DNA from 2 places in the Pseudomonas sp. LS44 genome. Region 1 is predicted to be linked to the other one. Evidence: predicted binding sites of a transcription regulator. Region 1 holds the regulator's gene; the other holds the start of a gene.
What was found. The regulator FliA, encoded in region 1, starts transcription of late flagellar genes. The targets are predictions, from matches to a motif close to CTAAAGTTTNNNNNNNNNNNGCCGNTAA.
Positions count from the first base shown of each region.

Region 2: a site for FliA is predicted at 3,111-3,138, ahead of motA (flagellar motor stator protein MotA). Genes of this name have one in related genera too.

Region 1 covers NZ_CP102830.1:2,726,357-2,733,552, forward strand. The annotation lists gene NVV93_RS12090 (chemotaxis response regulator protein-glutamate methylesterase) at 1-340, opposite strand, end outside; gene NVV93_RS12095 (chemotaxis protein CheA) at 387-2,600, opposite strand; gene NVV93_RS12100 (protein phosphatase CheZ) at 2,612-3,400, opposite strand; gene NVV93_RS12105 (chemotaxis response regulator CheY) at 3,420-3,794, opposite strand; gene fliA (RNA polymerase sigma factor FliA) at 3,877-4,623, opposite strand; gene fleN (flagellar synthesis regulator FleN) at 4,620-5,450, opposite strand; gene flhF (flagellar biosynthesis protein FlhF) at 5,510-6,829, opposite strand; gene flhA (flagellar biosynthesis protein FlhA) at 6,840-7,196, opposite strand, start outside.
Region 2 covers NZ_CP102830.1:4,146,397-4,153,592, reverse strand. The annotation lists gene NVV93_RS18665 (malate synthase G) at 1-183, opposite strand, end outside; gene NVV93_RS18660 (GNAT family N-acetyltransferase) at 492-944, shown strand; gene NVV93_RS18655 (glycine cleavage system protein R) at 981-1,499, shown strand; gene NVV93_RS18650 (HDOD domain-containing protein) at 1,557-3,074, opposite strand; gene motA (flagellar motor stator protein MotA) at 3,193-4,044, shown strand; gene motB (flagellar motor protein MotB) at 4,055-5,089, shown strand; gene rsgA (small ribosomal subunit biogenesis GTPase RsgA) at 5,150-6,181, opposite strand; gene orn (oligoribonuclease) at 6,288-6,830, shown strand; gene queG (tRNA epoxyqueuosine(34) reductase QueG) at 6,958-7,196, opposite strand, start outside.

The sequences.
Region 1 (7,196 bases):
TACGCGAGATGTCTTCGAAGTTCTTCGGCAGAAAATCCACTGCCCCGGCATCCAGCGCATCGAGGGTGACGCGGGCGCCTTCGTGGGTCAGCGAGGAGAACATCAACACAGGGGTCGGGCAGCGCTGCATGATATGCCGCACGGCCGTGATGCCATCCATCATCGGCATCTCGTAATCCATGGTGATCACATCAGGGCGCAGCGCCAACGCCTGGTCGATAGCCTCGCGGCCATTGGTGGCGGTACCGACAACCTGAATGTTGGTGTCGGCGGAGAGAATCTCCGAGACCCGCCGGCGAAAGAAGCCGGAGTCGTCGACCACCAGGACCTTGACTGCCATAAACACTCCTGCATGCCGCCGCCCGTTGGGGTCGGCGGCCAAATCATCAAATGCGTCGCGCGGCGTAGCGCTTCAGCAAGCTGGGCACGTCGAGAATCAGCGCGATGCGGCCGTCGCCGGTAATGGTCGCTCCGGACATACCCGGAGTGCCCTGGAGCATCTTGCCCAGCGGCTTGATCACTACTTCTTCCTGGCCGACCAGTTGATCGACCACGAAGCCGATGCGCTGGGTACCCACGGAGAGAATCACCACATGGCCTTCGCCCTGCTCTTCGTGAGTGGCGCTCTTGACCAACCAACGCTTGAGGTAGAACAGCGGCAGGGCTTTGTCGCGGACGATCACCACTTCCTGACCATCGACCACGTTGGTGCGCGACAGGTCGAGATGGAAAATCTCGTTGACGCTGACCAGCGGGAAGGCGAAAGCCTGGTCGGCCAGCATCACCATCAGCGTCGGCATGATCGCCAGGGTCAGCGGCACCTTGATGACGATCTTGCTGCCCTGATTCTTGGTCGAGTAGATGTTGATGGTGCCGTTGAGCTGGGCAATCTTGGTTTTCACCACGTCCATGCCAACACCGCGGCCGGACACATCGGAAATCTCGGTTTTGGTCGAGAAGCCCGGCGCGAAGATCAGGTTGTAGCACTCCGACTCGTTCAGGCGGTCGGCGGCGTCCTTGTCCAGCAGGCCCTTTTCCACGGCCTTGGCGCGCAGAACGTCGGGATCCATACCGTTGCCGTCGTCGCTGATCGACAGGAGGATGTGATCGCCCTCCTGCTGAGCAGACAGCACGATGCGCCCGCCGCGGCTCTTGCCTTTGGCTTCACGATCGTCGGGCAGCTCGATACCGTGGTCGACCGAGTTGCGCACCAAGTGCACCAGTGGATCGGCCAATGCCTCGACCAGGTTCTTGTCGAGATCGGTCTCCTCGCCCACCAGCTCGAGGTTGATTTCTTTCTTCAGGTTGCGCGCCAGATCGCGGACCAACCGCGGGAAGCGGCCGAAGACCTTTTTGATCGGCTGCATGCGGGTTTTCATCACCGCCGTCTGCAGATCGGCAGTCACCACATCGAGGTTGGACACGGCCTTGGCCATGCTCTCGTCGGCGCTGTTGGCGCCCAGGCGCACCAGGCGGTTACGCACCAGCACCAGTTCGCCAACCATGTTCATGATTTCGTCGAGGCGCGCAGTGTCGACCCGTACGGTGGTTTCCGCTTCGCTGCTAGCGGCTACTTTGTCGCTCGGCGCTGCTGGCGCGCTACGGGGCGCGAGGGCTTTGACTTCGGCCTGCGGTTCGGATTTTGGCGTCGCCGGCTTGGGCGCCGCCGGCGCAACCACCGCCGGCTTAGCCACCGCAACGGCGACATCTCCGTCCTCAGCTGGAGCGGTGAACTTGCCCTTGCCATGTAACTGGTCGAGCAGCGCTTCGAATTCATCGTCGCTGATCAGCTCACCTGCCGGGCCCACTGCTGGTGCTGGCGTCGGCGCTTGCACCGCAGTCGGCTCTACCACCGCCTCGGCAGCGAACTTGCCTTTGCCGTGCAGTTGATCGAGCAGTGCTTCGAATTCGTCGTCGTTGATTTCATTGCTGACTGCGGCAGGCGCAACCGGCGCTTCGACGACTGCCGCCGCGGCGGCGGCGAGGCCGGTACCAGCGAACTGGCCCTTGCCATGCAGTTGGTCGAGTAGCGCTTCAAACTCGTCGTCGCTGATTTCGTCCCCGCAGGCCGCGGGTGCAGTTTCCGGTCGAGCAGGAGGCTCGTCGCCGAGCGCATCGAGCAGTTGCTCAAACTCGCTGTCGGTGATGTCACCCGTCGGCTCGGCCACTGCCGCAACAGCAGGCGCAGCCACCGCTACCGACGGCGCGGCTTGCGGTTCGGCCAGGCGCGCCAAGGCGGCCAGCAGTTCCGGCGATGCCGGCGTCAGTTCGACGCGCTCACGCACCTCGGTGAACATGCCGTTGACCGCATCCAGGGCTTCGAGCACTACGTCCATCAGTTCCGAATCAACGCGTCGCTCACCCTTGCGCAGGATGTCGAAGACGTTCTCGGCGATGTGGCAGCACTCCACCAGTTCGTTTAGCTGGAGAAAACCGGCGCCGCCTTTGACGGTATGGAACCCGCGAAAGATGGCATTGAGCAGATCCGCATCATCAGGACGGCTTTCCAGCTCGACCAGTTGCTCGGATAACTGCTCCAGAATCTCGCCGGCCTCAACCAGGAAGTCCTGGAGGATTTCTTCATCGGCGCCGAAGCTCATTCACGTGCTCCCTAAAAACCTAGGCTGGATAGCAGATCGTCGACATCGTCCTGACCGGATACAACGTCATCACGCTTATCGGCATGAATCTGCGGACCTTCACCCCGGGATGAATTTTTTTGTTGTTTTTGTTCGGCACGGACAGTGTCGACGCTGTGTTCGATGCCGGCGAAACGGTCGACACTGCTGGCCATCAGCATCAGTTTGAGCAGATCGGCCTCGACTTCGGTCACCAGTTGCGTGACGCGCTTGATCACCTGACCGGTGAGGTCCTGGTAGTCCTGCGCCAACATGATGTCGTTGAGATTGGCCGAGAGCTTTTGCGTATCACGCTCGCTGCGCGCAAGGAACAGCTCGATACGTTTGGCCAGTTCGCGGAACGCATCGGCGCCCAACTCGCGGCGCATGAAACGCCCCCAGTCGGCACTCAAGCTCTGCGCTTCGTCGCCCAGATCGTTGACCAGCGGCGCGCTCTGCTCGACCAGGTCCATGGTGCGGTTGGCCGCCCGCTCGGTCATGGTCACCACGTAGTTCAGACGCTCGGTAGCGTCGGTGATCTGCGAGACTTCCTGGGCATGCGGCATGCGCGGGTCGAGCTGGAAGTTGACGATCGAGTTGTGCAACTCGCGCGTCAGCTTGCCGACCTCCTGGTACAGGCCGCGATCGCGCGCCTTGTTGAGCTCGTGAATGAGCTGCACGGCGTCGCCGAAGTTGCCTTTTTCGAGACTTTCGACCAGCTCGCGGGCATGGGTTTTCAGGGTCGACTCAAGGTCACCCAGTGGGGATTCGTTGTGATCCATAGTGCCCTCGCGGCGAAGATCAGCCGTTGACGCGCTCGAAGATCTTTTCGATCTTTTCCTTCAGGACTTGAGCCGTGAACGGTTTGACGACATAGCCGTTTACCCCGGCCTGGGCCGCCTCGATGATCTGATCGCGTTTGGCTTCGGCCGTGACCATCAGCACCGGCAGGTGCTTGAGGCGCTCGTCGGCGCGTACCGCGCGTAGCAGGTCGATGCCAGTCATGCCCGGCATGTTCCAGTCGGTCACCAGAAAGTCGAAATTGCCGCTTTGCAGCATCGGTAGTGCGCTGGTGCCATCGTCCGCCTCGGACGTGTTGGTGAAGCCCAGATCACGCAAGAGGTTCTTGATGATCCGTCGCATCGTCGAGAAATCGTCAACGATGAGGATTTTCATGTTTTTGTCCAAGTCGACCTCCGGTCAGTCTTAAAACGCCCCCGCCCGGGAAAGCGTCAATCAATCGTGCAACTGCAAATTTTCAGCGCGCGCGCCACTCGCCCAAACGTGCGCGCAGACGCGCTGCGCACTGGCTATGCAACTGGCTGACCCGCGACTCGCTGACCCCCAGCACTTCGCCGATTTCCTTGAGATTGAGTTCTTCGTCGTAATACAGCGACAACACCAGCTTCTCGCGCTCCGGCAACTTGGCAATGGCGTCCGCCAGGGCCCCCTGGAAGCGTTCGTCTTCCAGTTCTCGTGCAGGTTGTGAGTGGGTACTTTCGGCGTCTTCAGCCAGCTCGCCATGTTCGCCGTCCTGGAGCAGGTCGTCGAAACTGAATAGGCGGCTGCCCAAAGTGTCGCCAAGAATGCCGTAGTAATCTTCGAGACTCAATTGGAGTTCGGCCGCAACCTCCTGATCTTTAGCGTCGCGTCCGGTTCGCGCTTCAATTTTCCGGATTGCGTCGCTGACCATGCGGCTGTTGCGGTGCACTGAGCGCGGTGCCCAGTCGCCTTTGCGCACCTCGTCGAGCATCGAGCCGCGGATGCGGATGCCGACGAATGTCTCGAAGCTCGCGCCTTTGCTGGCATCGTATTTCTTCGAGGCCTCGAGCAGGCCGATCATCCCTGCCTGGATCAAATCCTCGACCTGCACATTGGCTGGCAAACGGGCCAGCAAGTGGTAGGCGATGCGCTTGACCAACGGCGCATATTGTTCGATCAGCTGGTGCTGGGCATCACGAGCCTGTGCCTTGTAGTACATACGCAGTCCAGTGGTTGCGGTCATATGGCCGATTCGGTGGACGGATGCTTGACCAGACGTTCGACGAAGAATTCCAGATGGCCGCGCGGATTGGCCGGAAGCGGCCAGCTATCGACTTTCTGGGCGATCGACTTGAACGCCAGGGAGCACTTCGAGCGCGGGAAGGCTTCATAAACCGCGCGTTGTTTCTGTACGGCTTTGCGCACCGATTCGTCATAGGGCACGGCGCCGACATACTGCAACGCGACGTCGAGGAAGCGATCGGTGACCTTGGTCAGTTTGGCGAACAGATTGCGACCTTCCTGCGGGCTGTGGGCCATGTTGGCCAGCACCCGGAAGCGGCTCATGCCGTGGTCGCGGTTGAGCAGTTTGATCAGCGCATAGGCATCGGTGATTGAGGTCGGCTCGTCGCAAACCACCACCAGCACCTCCTGGGCGGCGCGCACGAAGCTGACTACCGCATCGCTGATGCCGGCAGCGGTATCGACGATCAGGACGTCGAGGTTGTCGCTGATCTCACTGAATGCCTGGATCAGCCCGGCGTGCTGCATGGGCGTCAACTGCACCATGCTCTGCGTGCCGGAAGCCGCGGGTACCACGCGGATGCCGCCGGGCCCCTGAATGATCACGTCGCGCAGATCGCACGTGCCATCGATCACATCGGCCAGGGTGCGCTTGGCGGTCAGGCCCAGCAGCACATCAACGTTGGCCAAGCCAAGGTCGGCGTCCATCAGCATTACCCGGCGACCGAGGTCGGCCAGGGCCAGGGACAGGTTCACCGAGACGTTGGTCTTGCCAACGCCGCCCTTGCCACCGGTCACTGCGATCACCTGTACGGGGTGCATTGCCATGTTATTTCCACACCTTGTAATGCTTCATTTGACTGCTTCCCTTGCGGCCATCGAAATATCTAGCCAACGCGCCGTTCAGCGCCTTGATAGAGGCCGGCAAACATCTCGGCCATGACGTCTTCGCTCGGCTCATCCGGCGTTTGCAGGCTGACCGCACGACTCACCAGTTGATGGCTGCGCGGTACCTGTAAGTCATCGGGAATGCGCGGGCCATCGGCCAGATAAGCTACCGGTAACTGCTGACCGATAGCCAGCCCTAGAACCTCACCCAGATTCGCCGCTTCATCCACCTTGGTGATGATGCAGCCCACCAGCCCGCAGCGTTTGTAGCTATGGTACGCCGCCTTGAGCACCTGACTCTGGCTGGTCGCCGCCATCACCAGATAATTCCGCGATTTGATGCCACGCGCCGCCAGGCTTTCCAGCTGCAGACGCAGGGCCGGATCGTTGGCCGGCAGGCCGGCGGTATCGATCAACACCATGCGCTTGCGCGCCAGCGGCGTCAGGGCCTGAGTCAGCGAGTGATCCGGGTCGACCTGGGTTACCGAGACGTTGAGGATGCGCCCGAGGGTCTTCAGCTGTTCCTGCGCGCCAATCCGGAAGCTATCCATGCTGACCAAGGCGACATTTTGCGCGCCGTACTTGAGCACGTAGCGTGCCGCGAGCTTGGCCAGGGTGGTGGTTTTGCCCATGCCGGCCGGACCGACCAGGGCAATCACCCCACTCTCTTCCAGCGGCTCCAGCTTCGGCGTGCGAATCGCCTGGGCCAGATGGGCGAGCAACATGCGCCAAGCCTGGCGCGGCTCGTTGATATTGGCGACGCGCTCCAGCAGGTTGCGCGACAGCTCGGCGGGCAGGCCCATACGTTGCAGACGCCGCCAGAGGCTGGCCTGCTGCGGACGACGGTTCTGCATCTGCCCCCAGGCCATGGAACCCAGTTGCACCTCGATCAATTCCCGCAGACTGCTCATCTCGGAGCGCATGGCGTCCAGGGCACGTTGATCGGTGGCGACCGGCGCAGCGACAGGCGCTACCGGCAGCGGGCGCTCCAGATGCACCGGCGTGGCCGAGAGCTCGGGAGCGACCAAGGATTCGTTGGCAAACAGCTGACCGTCTTTCTTCAGCGCTTCACCCTTCTCGCGCAACACCAGCTCTGCCTGCGCCGAGGCGATCTTCGCCTGAGTCTTGCGCAGCTCGGCTTCCAGCGCCGGGTTGGGCTGCACCGGCGCCGCCGGCATTTGATAATCCAGGGCGGCAGTCAATTCGACACCGCCAGCAACCCGACGGGTGCCGATGATCGACGCATCGGCGCCCAGCTCATCGCGAACCAGTTTCATGGCTTGGCGCATATCGGCAGCGAAAAAGCGTTTGACTTGCATGGCCTGGACCTCAGTTCTGTCCGACGGTGGCGACAATAGTTACCTGCTTGTTGTCAGGGATTTCCTGGTAGGCCAGCACGTGCATGTTCGGCACGGCCATCCGGGCAAACCGCGACAGCATCGCCCGGACCGGACCGGCTACCAGCAATATCGCCGGCTTGCCGAGCATTTCCTGACGCTGGGCGGCGTCCACCAAGGAACGCTGCAACTTCTCAGCCATGCCAGGTTCGAGGAGGATTCCATCCTCGGCACCTTGACCGGCCTTCTGCAAGCTATTGAGCAATATCTGTTCCAACCTTGGTTCCAGGGTGATCACAGGCAGCTCCGGCTCTAGTCCCACAAGGCTTTGCACGATTGCGCGGGCCAG
Region 2 (7,196 bases), 1.4 Mb from region 1:
CTGCAGGGCATCGCGCTTGGCGAGCAGGGCTTTGTTCTTCGGTGCGAGGTCGTTGATGACCGCTTCCACACCGCCCCAGAACTTGTCGGCAGCGATGCCGGTACCGGGGATGGCTTCGTTGTTTACGAAGTCGAACAGGACTTTGGCGACCTGCAGGCCACCGACTTGAACGCGTTCAGTCATCACTTGCCTCACTCTGCTCAATAACCACTTCAACCGCTTCGGACCGGGCTTTTGCCGTTCTTGTAGTCCGAGGCGCGGCATACTACATGAAGAAATAGGGAAAATCAGTGGGCACGCGTCGCACTGCGACTGGAGGGTGCCTTCTGGTCATCTTGAGGGCATGTATGTTCTCAAAAAACTGAATAATTGTATCGAATAAGTGTTCCGATAGTACACGTTAATGGTTCAAATCCGTTGGGTCGGATCTAGCTCATGACGCGCTGGGTCGGCGGCCTATACTGCAGCGACTACGTTCTGGGGTTTGTTTCATGTCGGTGAGTCGTGCCTGCGCTACCGATCTCGATGAGCTCGCCGAACTGTTCGCCGGCTACCTGGACTTTTATGAAATGGCCAAGCCGCGCGCGGCGGTACGCAGCTTTCTCGAAGCGCGTCTGGCTCTGCAGGATTCAGTGCTGTGGCTGGCGCGCGATGATGGTGGACAGACTGTTGGCTTCGTTCAGTTGTATCCGTTCTTTTCGTCCCTGGCACTGCAGCCGGCCTGGTTGCTCAGCGATTTGTACGTGGCGCCAAGGGCCCGTCGCCATGGCGTCGGGGAAACCTTGATGAATGTCGCCCGCGCCCATGCCGAGGTGTCCGGAGCCTGTGGTTTGATGTTGGAAACGACGAAAACCAATCAAGTCGGACAGGCACTCTATGAGCGCCTAGGCTATGTGAGGGATGAGCTGTTCTATACCTATTGGCTGAGCCTGACCGCGCCTTGAACGGCGCCATCCGACCGGCATGCACAGGAGCTACGCGTGAATCATCTAGTCCTTACGGTCATCGCCCAGGATCAACCCGGCCTGGTGGAACGCATTGCCCAATGCATTGCCGAACATGGCGGGAACTGGCTGGAAAGCCGTATGTCACGGATGGCTGGCCAGTTTGCCGGGATCCTCTTGGTCGGCGCTCCGGCCGAAGCCTACGACGAGCTGGTCGATGCGCTGCAGGCGCTGAATAGCCAGGGGATTCGCGTGCTGTTGGCGGAAAGCGGTATTGAGCCGTCGTGCACCTGGAAGCCGATCCATCTCGATCTGGTCGGTAATGACCGGCCGGGTATCGTGCGTGATATCACCCGCCTGCTCAGCGAGCATGGCATCAATATTGAACGCCTGAGCACCGAGGTGCTGCCGGCGCCGATGAGCAGCGAACCGCTGTTTCATGCCGAGGCGATTCTCGCGGTGCCGCTGACCTTGTCCCTGGACCTGTTGCAGACCCGCCTGGAAACCCTCGCCGACGACCTGATGGTCGAGCTCAGCCTGCGCCCCGAGGGCTGATCGACCTGCTGATCGGTCACGCAGTTTTTGTAGGACCGAACCGACCGCCGTCGCTAATTAGCGGCGGGCGAAGTTACCGATGGCGCGTTCGATGCATTGCACGGTCTTGGCGAACGCCTGCAAATGGCTGTCGCTGAACGGCTGACCTTGGCGGTCGGCAATCACCAGCATCACCACGCGGTCGCCGTTGGCCACCGAGCGCAGCAGCACATGTTCGCTAGGAAACAGCGCTTTCAGGCTGCCGGGCAACAGCGCCGAATATTGCGCGAGATTGGCGGGGCCGAGGCGTAGTAACGCGGCCTTGGCGAGTAGGCGGCGCAAGACCTGACTCTGATTTGGATCCAATTGCAGATCATCGGCTTGCCCCCCAAGGCCGGCGCATTGCTGGGCGCGCAGTTGGCTGTGGCGGCGGTCGGCGAGCATCAGCACGAGTCGTGGCATGCCGCTTTCACGCAGCGCATCACGCGCGCAGGCCGTTAGTTGCGCGACATTAACGAACGGGCTGGGCTCGCGCAGCAGTTCGCTACAGTGTTGTCGCCATACCGCAAAACTGTCCGGTCTGACTGGCGCAACAGGGGCGGGCGTGGAGTGCAGGTGGCTGGCCGACCAGGGCCAGAGCAGCGCCTGCGCGGGGTGCCAGAGTTCCGTTGCGCCAATTTGTTGGGCGCTGAGCACCGCCTGCTGGTGAACTAGTTGCTGTACATCGCTCAGAGTCATTTGCAGGTACAAGCCGCTCAGGCGTTGCCAGCGCAAGCTGTGCGTGCCGCCCCAGCCGGCATGCGCGGAAAGCGCCAGACAGTTGGCCAAAAGTGTGCTGTTGGAAGGTTGAGTCAGCCAGCGGCGTAACGGAATATCGGCGTCCAGATGCTGCTGTTGCTGCAATGGATGATCGAGGTCGCGGGCGATGTGCAGTGCTCTGACCAGCAAGCGTTGGTCGTTGAGCAGCAGCCGATAGCTGTTCACGATCCAATCCGGCAGGCGCCAGTGTTCGGCGAGTTGCAGGGCCAACTGCAGCAGCGGCAGACCAAGCAGTTCGCGTTCGACCTGCTGTGCCGGTTCGCCGTTGCGCAGTACGCGCTGTTCCCACGTCTCGAACAACTGCGGTTGGTCCGCCACCAACGGCCACAGCGGGGCGAGAAACAACAGACTGGTGCAATGCACCTCCTGCCACAGCCGCGCCAGGCGCGCGCTGAACATGCCGTTGGCGAGCTGCGAAGCGTGCTGGCTGATCTGCCAGAGTTGCCGCAATGGCTTGGGAATATCCGCTTCGGCCAGCGCCGGCAATTGCTGGAGCAATTCTTCGCAGCGGCGCAGACCAAGGCGGTTGACCGCGACTTCCAGGCTTTCCGCCGGCTGACTGAGGCTGCTGGTGTGCCGGTTGGCTTCACGCATCAGCAGCAGGGCGGCGGCCGGACTGCGTTGTAGCAGTCCGGCAATCTCCCCGAGCGACAGGCGACTGTTGCGCAAAACACTGCGCAAGTGCTGATGCTCATCAGCAGGCACCGGCAAGCGAACCCGCTGCAAATGTTGGAGCCAAGCGTCGAAGCTGCGGGGAAGAGGCGTGGGAGTCGGCATGCGCGGCGTACTGAAGTGGATTTTCGTTCTGACGGCCTATAGTCTGGCGCAAATCTTCCGATAAATAGAGGGGCAGTTGTTTTCAGCCCCCTACCAGCGATTTCAAGTAGTCCTTCCTATGGCAAAAATTATCGGCATCATCGTCGTATTCGCTAGTGTGCTCGGCGGATACGTCCTTTCTCACGGCAAAATCGCTGCGCTGATCCAGCCCTTCGAGATCATGATCATCGGTGGTGCCGCACTCGGTGCGTTTCTCCAGGCCAACCCTGGCAGCATGACCATGCGCGTGCTGAAGAAGTCGTTGAAGATGTTTAGCTCGCGCTTCACCCACGTTTTCTACCTGGAAGTGTTGCGCCTGCTCTACGAGGTCCTCAACAAGAGTCGCCGCGAAGGCATGATGGCCATCGAGGCGGATATCGAAGAACCGGCCGCCAGCCCGATTTTCAGCAAATACCCGGCAGTCCTGCAGGATGCGCGGATGACGGCCTACGTCTGCGACTACTTGCGCATCATGTCCTCCGGCAACATGGCCCCGCACGAGCTGGAGGGTCTGTTCGACATGGAATTGGCCAGTCTCAAGGAAGAGCTGGATCATCCTTCGCACGCGGTGACCCGCATCGCCGACGGTCTGCCGGGCTTCGGTATCGTCGCCGCGGTGCTCGGTATCGTGGTGACCATGGCGATGCTCGGCGAAGCGGAGCAGGCGGCTCTCGGTCAGCACGTCGGCGCCGCGCTGGTGGGGACTTTCTTGGGGATTCTTGCGGCATACGGGTTCTTCGGGCCGCTGGCCACTTCACTGGAGCACGATGCCAAGGAAGAGCTGAACGTCTACGAGGCGATCAAGGCCTGTCTGGTCGCCTCGGCCTCGGGCATGCCGCCGACCCTGGCCGTGGAATTCGGCCGCAAGGTACTGTTTCCGGCCCACCGTCCGAGCTTCTCTGAGCTCGAACAGGCCATGCGCGGCAACTGACGGCTGAACGATGGATAACAATCAACCGATCATCGTCAAGCGCATCAAGCGCTATGCCGCCGGCCATCATGGCGGCGCCTGGAAGATCGCCTTCGCCGACTTCGCCGTGGCAATGATGGCGTTCTTCCTGGTCTTGTGGCTGATGTCGTCGGCTACCCCGGAGCAGAAAAAAGCCATTTCCGGCTACTTCCAGGACCCGGTGGGCTTTACCGAAAGCGCCAGTCCGTACGTTATCGATCTGGGCGGCACCCCTACACCGGCGCCGGAAAAGACCCTGAATCCGGAACTGCAGACCATTCCAGACGATCAGGACAAGAGCAAGACCGACCCGACCCAGGCCGAGGAAATTGCCGACCGCCTCGAGCGGGAGCGTCTCGAGCTGCTGCTCCAAGAATTGCAGAACAAGGTCAACGAGAACCCGCAGCTGCAGCGTTTCAAGGACCAGATCCTCTTCGAGATCACCCAGGACGGTCTGCGCATCCAGATCATGGACGCCGAGAACCGGCCGATGTTCGACCTCGGCAGCGCGCGCCTGCAACCGTACTTTGAAGACATCCTGCTGGCCATGGCCGACACCATCAAAGCGGTGCCGAATAAGATCAGCGTCAGTGGTCACACCGATGCCAAGCCGTTCGCCGGCGACGCAGGGTTCGGCAACTGGGAGCTGTCGGCCAGTCGGGCGAATGCGGCGCGGCGGGCGTTGGTGGCCGGCGGCTATCCGGATGAGCAGGTCGCGCGGGTGGTCGGCTACGCCTCCTCGGCGCTGTTCGATCGCCAGGATCCGTTCAACCCGGTGAACCGGCGGATCGACATCATTGTGCTGACCAAGAAAGCCCAGCGCGCCATCGAAGGCGAGCAGGACGACGCGGTCGAGCCGAACCCAGCCGTCCCGCCGGTGGAGCCGGGGCAGCCGGGCGCAGGGCTCGATCAGCCAGTGGCTCCGCCGCCAACGCAAGTGCAGCCGGCCAGCGCTGGCGAGGTGCGCGAGAAGTTGAACATCTTCGAAGACGGCACCCTGAAAATGGATCAGGCGCGCGAGCGATAAGTGCGTGGCCAGATACGAAAAGACCGCGGCCAGCCGCGGTCTTTTCGTATCTGCAGCAGGCTAGTACTCGTTTACCGGCAGGCTGGCGAGGATGTGCCGGTAACTGGCCATCCGTTGTGGCTGAATGCGCCCTTCGGCCACCGCCTGCAACAGCGCACAGCCCGGCTCGCGGTCATGCTTGCAGTCGCGGAACCGGCAATGGCCGAGCACATCGCGGAACTCGATGAAGCCGTCCTCGATGTCGTCGCGACTGACGTGCACCAGGCCGAACTCGCGAATCCCCGGCGAGTCGATCAAATCGCCGCCGCCAGGGAAGTGGAACAAGCGCGCCGTGGTGGTGGTGTGCGTGCCTTTGCCGGTGACTTCCGAGAGCGGGCCGACGCGGGTATCGACTTCCGGCAGCAGGCTGTTGACCAGCGACGACTTGCCCACCCCTGACTGGCCAACGAACACGCTGACGTGGCCATCCAGCACGCGCTGCAGCTCCTCCATGCCGCCGCCTTCATGGGCGGAAACCTCCAGCAGTGGGTAATCGAGCTGGCGATAGGTGCCAAGGAGCGCGTCCAGCGCGGCGCTGTTCTGCTCGTCGATCAGGTCGGCTTTGTTGAGCAGCAGCAGCGGGCGAATGCCGGCGTGCTCGGCGGCCACCAGGTAACGGTCGATCAAGTTGGCATGCGGCTCGGGCAGCGGGGCGAAAACGATGACGATCAGGTCGACGTTGGAGGCGACCGGCTTCAACTGGCCGCGGCTGTCCGGCCGGCACAGCTCGCTACGACGTGGCTGCTGGGCGACGATCACGCCGTTGCCCTGATTGCCGGCGCGCCAGACCACCCGGTCGCCCGTCACCAGCGCCGGCAGGTTGGCGCGCAGATGGCAGCGGAATACCTGGCCGGCCAGCTCACCCTCGATGGCTTCCACCTCCACCTGGACGCCGAAGTGGGCGATCACCAGGCCGAATTGCTCGGGCCCCAGGTCGCCGCCTTCCAGTTCGTCCAGCGCATGCGACTCGCGCTTGGCGGCGCGGGCGGCGCGTTCGCCTTGAATCTTTTCGATCCGCCAGTTTTGGCGGCGATTGAGCTGGCGTTTGGCCATGAAGGTTCCGAATGAGGAAGGAGGGAAAGCGGCGGCGAGTTTAGCATGCGCGGCCAGGCGGCCCGCGGCTGGGCTAAACTGCGCGTCTTAGCCGAGGAGTTCATGCATGCAAAATTCGCAAAATCTGATCTGGATCGATCTGGAAATGACCGGCCTGGACCCGGAGCGGGACGTGATCATCGAGATGGCCACCATCGTCACCGACAGCGACCTGAATATCCTCGCCGAGGGCCCGGTGATCGCCGTGCATCAGAGCGATGCGCTGCTCGCCGGCATGGACGAGTGGAACACCCGCACCCACGGCGAAAGTGGCCTGACCCAGCGGGTGCGCGAGAGTCGCATCAGCCCGGCTGAAGCTGAAGCGCAGACCATCGCCTTTCTCGAGCAGTGGGTGCCGAAGGGCAAGTCGCCGATCTGCGGCAACAGCATCGGCCAGGATCGGCGCTTTCTGTACCGCTACATGCCGGCGCTGGAGGAGTATTTCCATTACCGCTATCTGGACGTGTCGACCCTGAAGATCCTCGCCGGCCTGTGGGCGCCGCAGGTTCGCGACAGTTTCCAGAAACAGGGTACGCACCAGGCGCTGGACGATATCCGCGAGTCGATCGCCGAGCTGCGCCACTATCGCGAGCATTTCCTCAAGGTCTGAGCCCCGCGTGCGGGGACGACGGCGGGTGAAGCGCTCGCCGTAGGGCGGACTCAGGAGCGTCAGCGAACAGTCCGCCACCCCTGCACAGCCATCAAGCTCGCCGGCGTACTGCTGCGCGAGTAACGCCCTACGCCGAAGCGACTCCATGGCGCGCCAGCGCCCACTGCACATGCTCGCGGACCAAGGGCGACGGATCGTCGCGGCGCGCCTGCAATGCTTCGAGCACCGGGATGCTCGACGGCGCGTTGCCCAGGCCGACCGCCAGATTGCGCAACCAGCGCTCGTAGCCGGCGCGGCGCAGCGGCGAGCCTTCGGTACGGCTGAGAAACTCGTCTTCCGACCAGCGGAACAGTTCGGCCAGCTCGG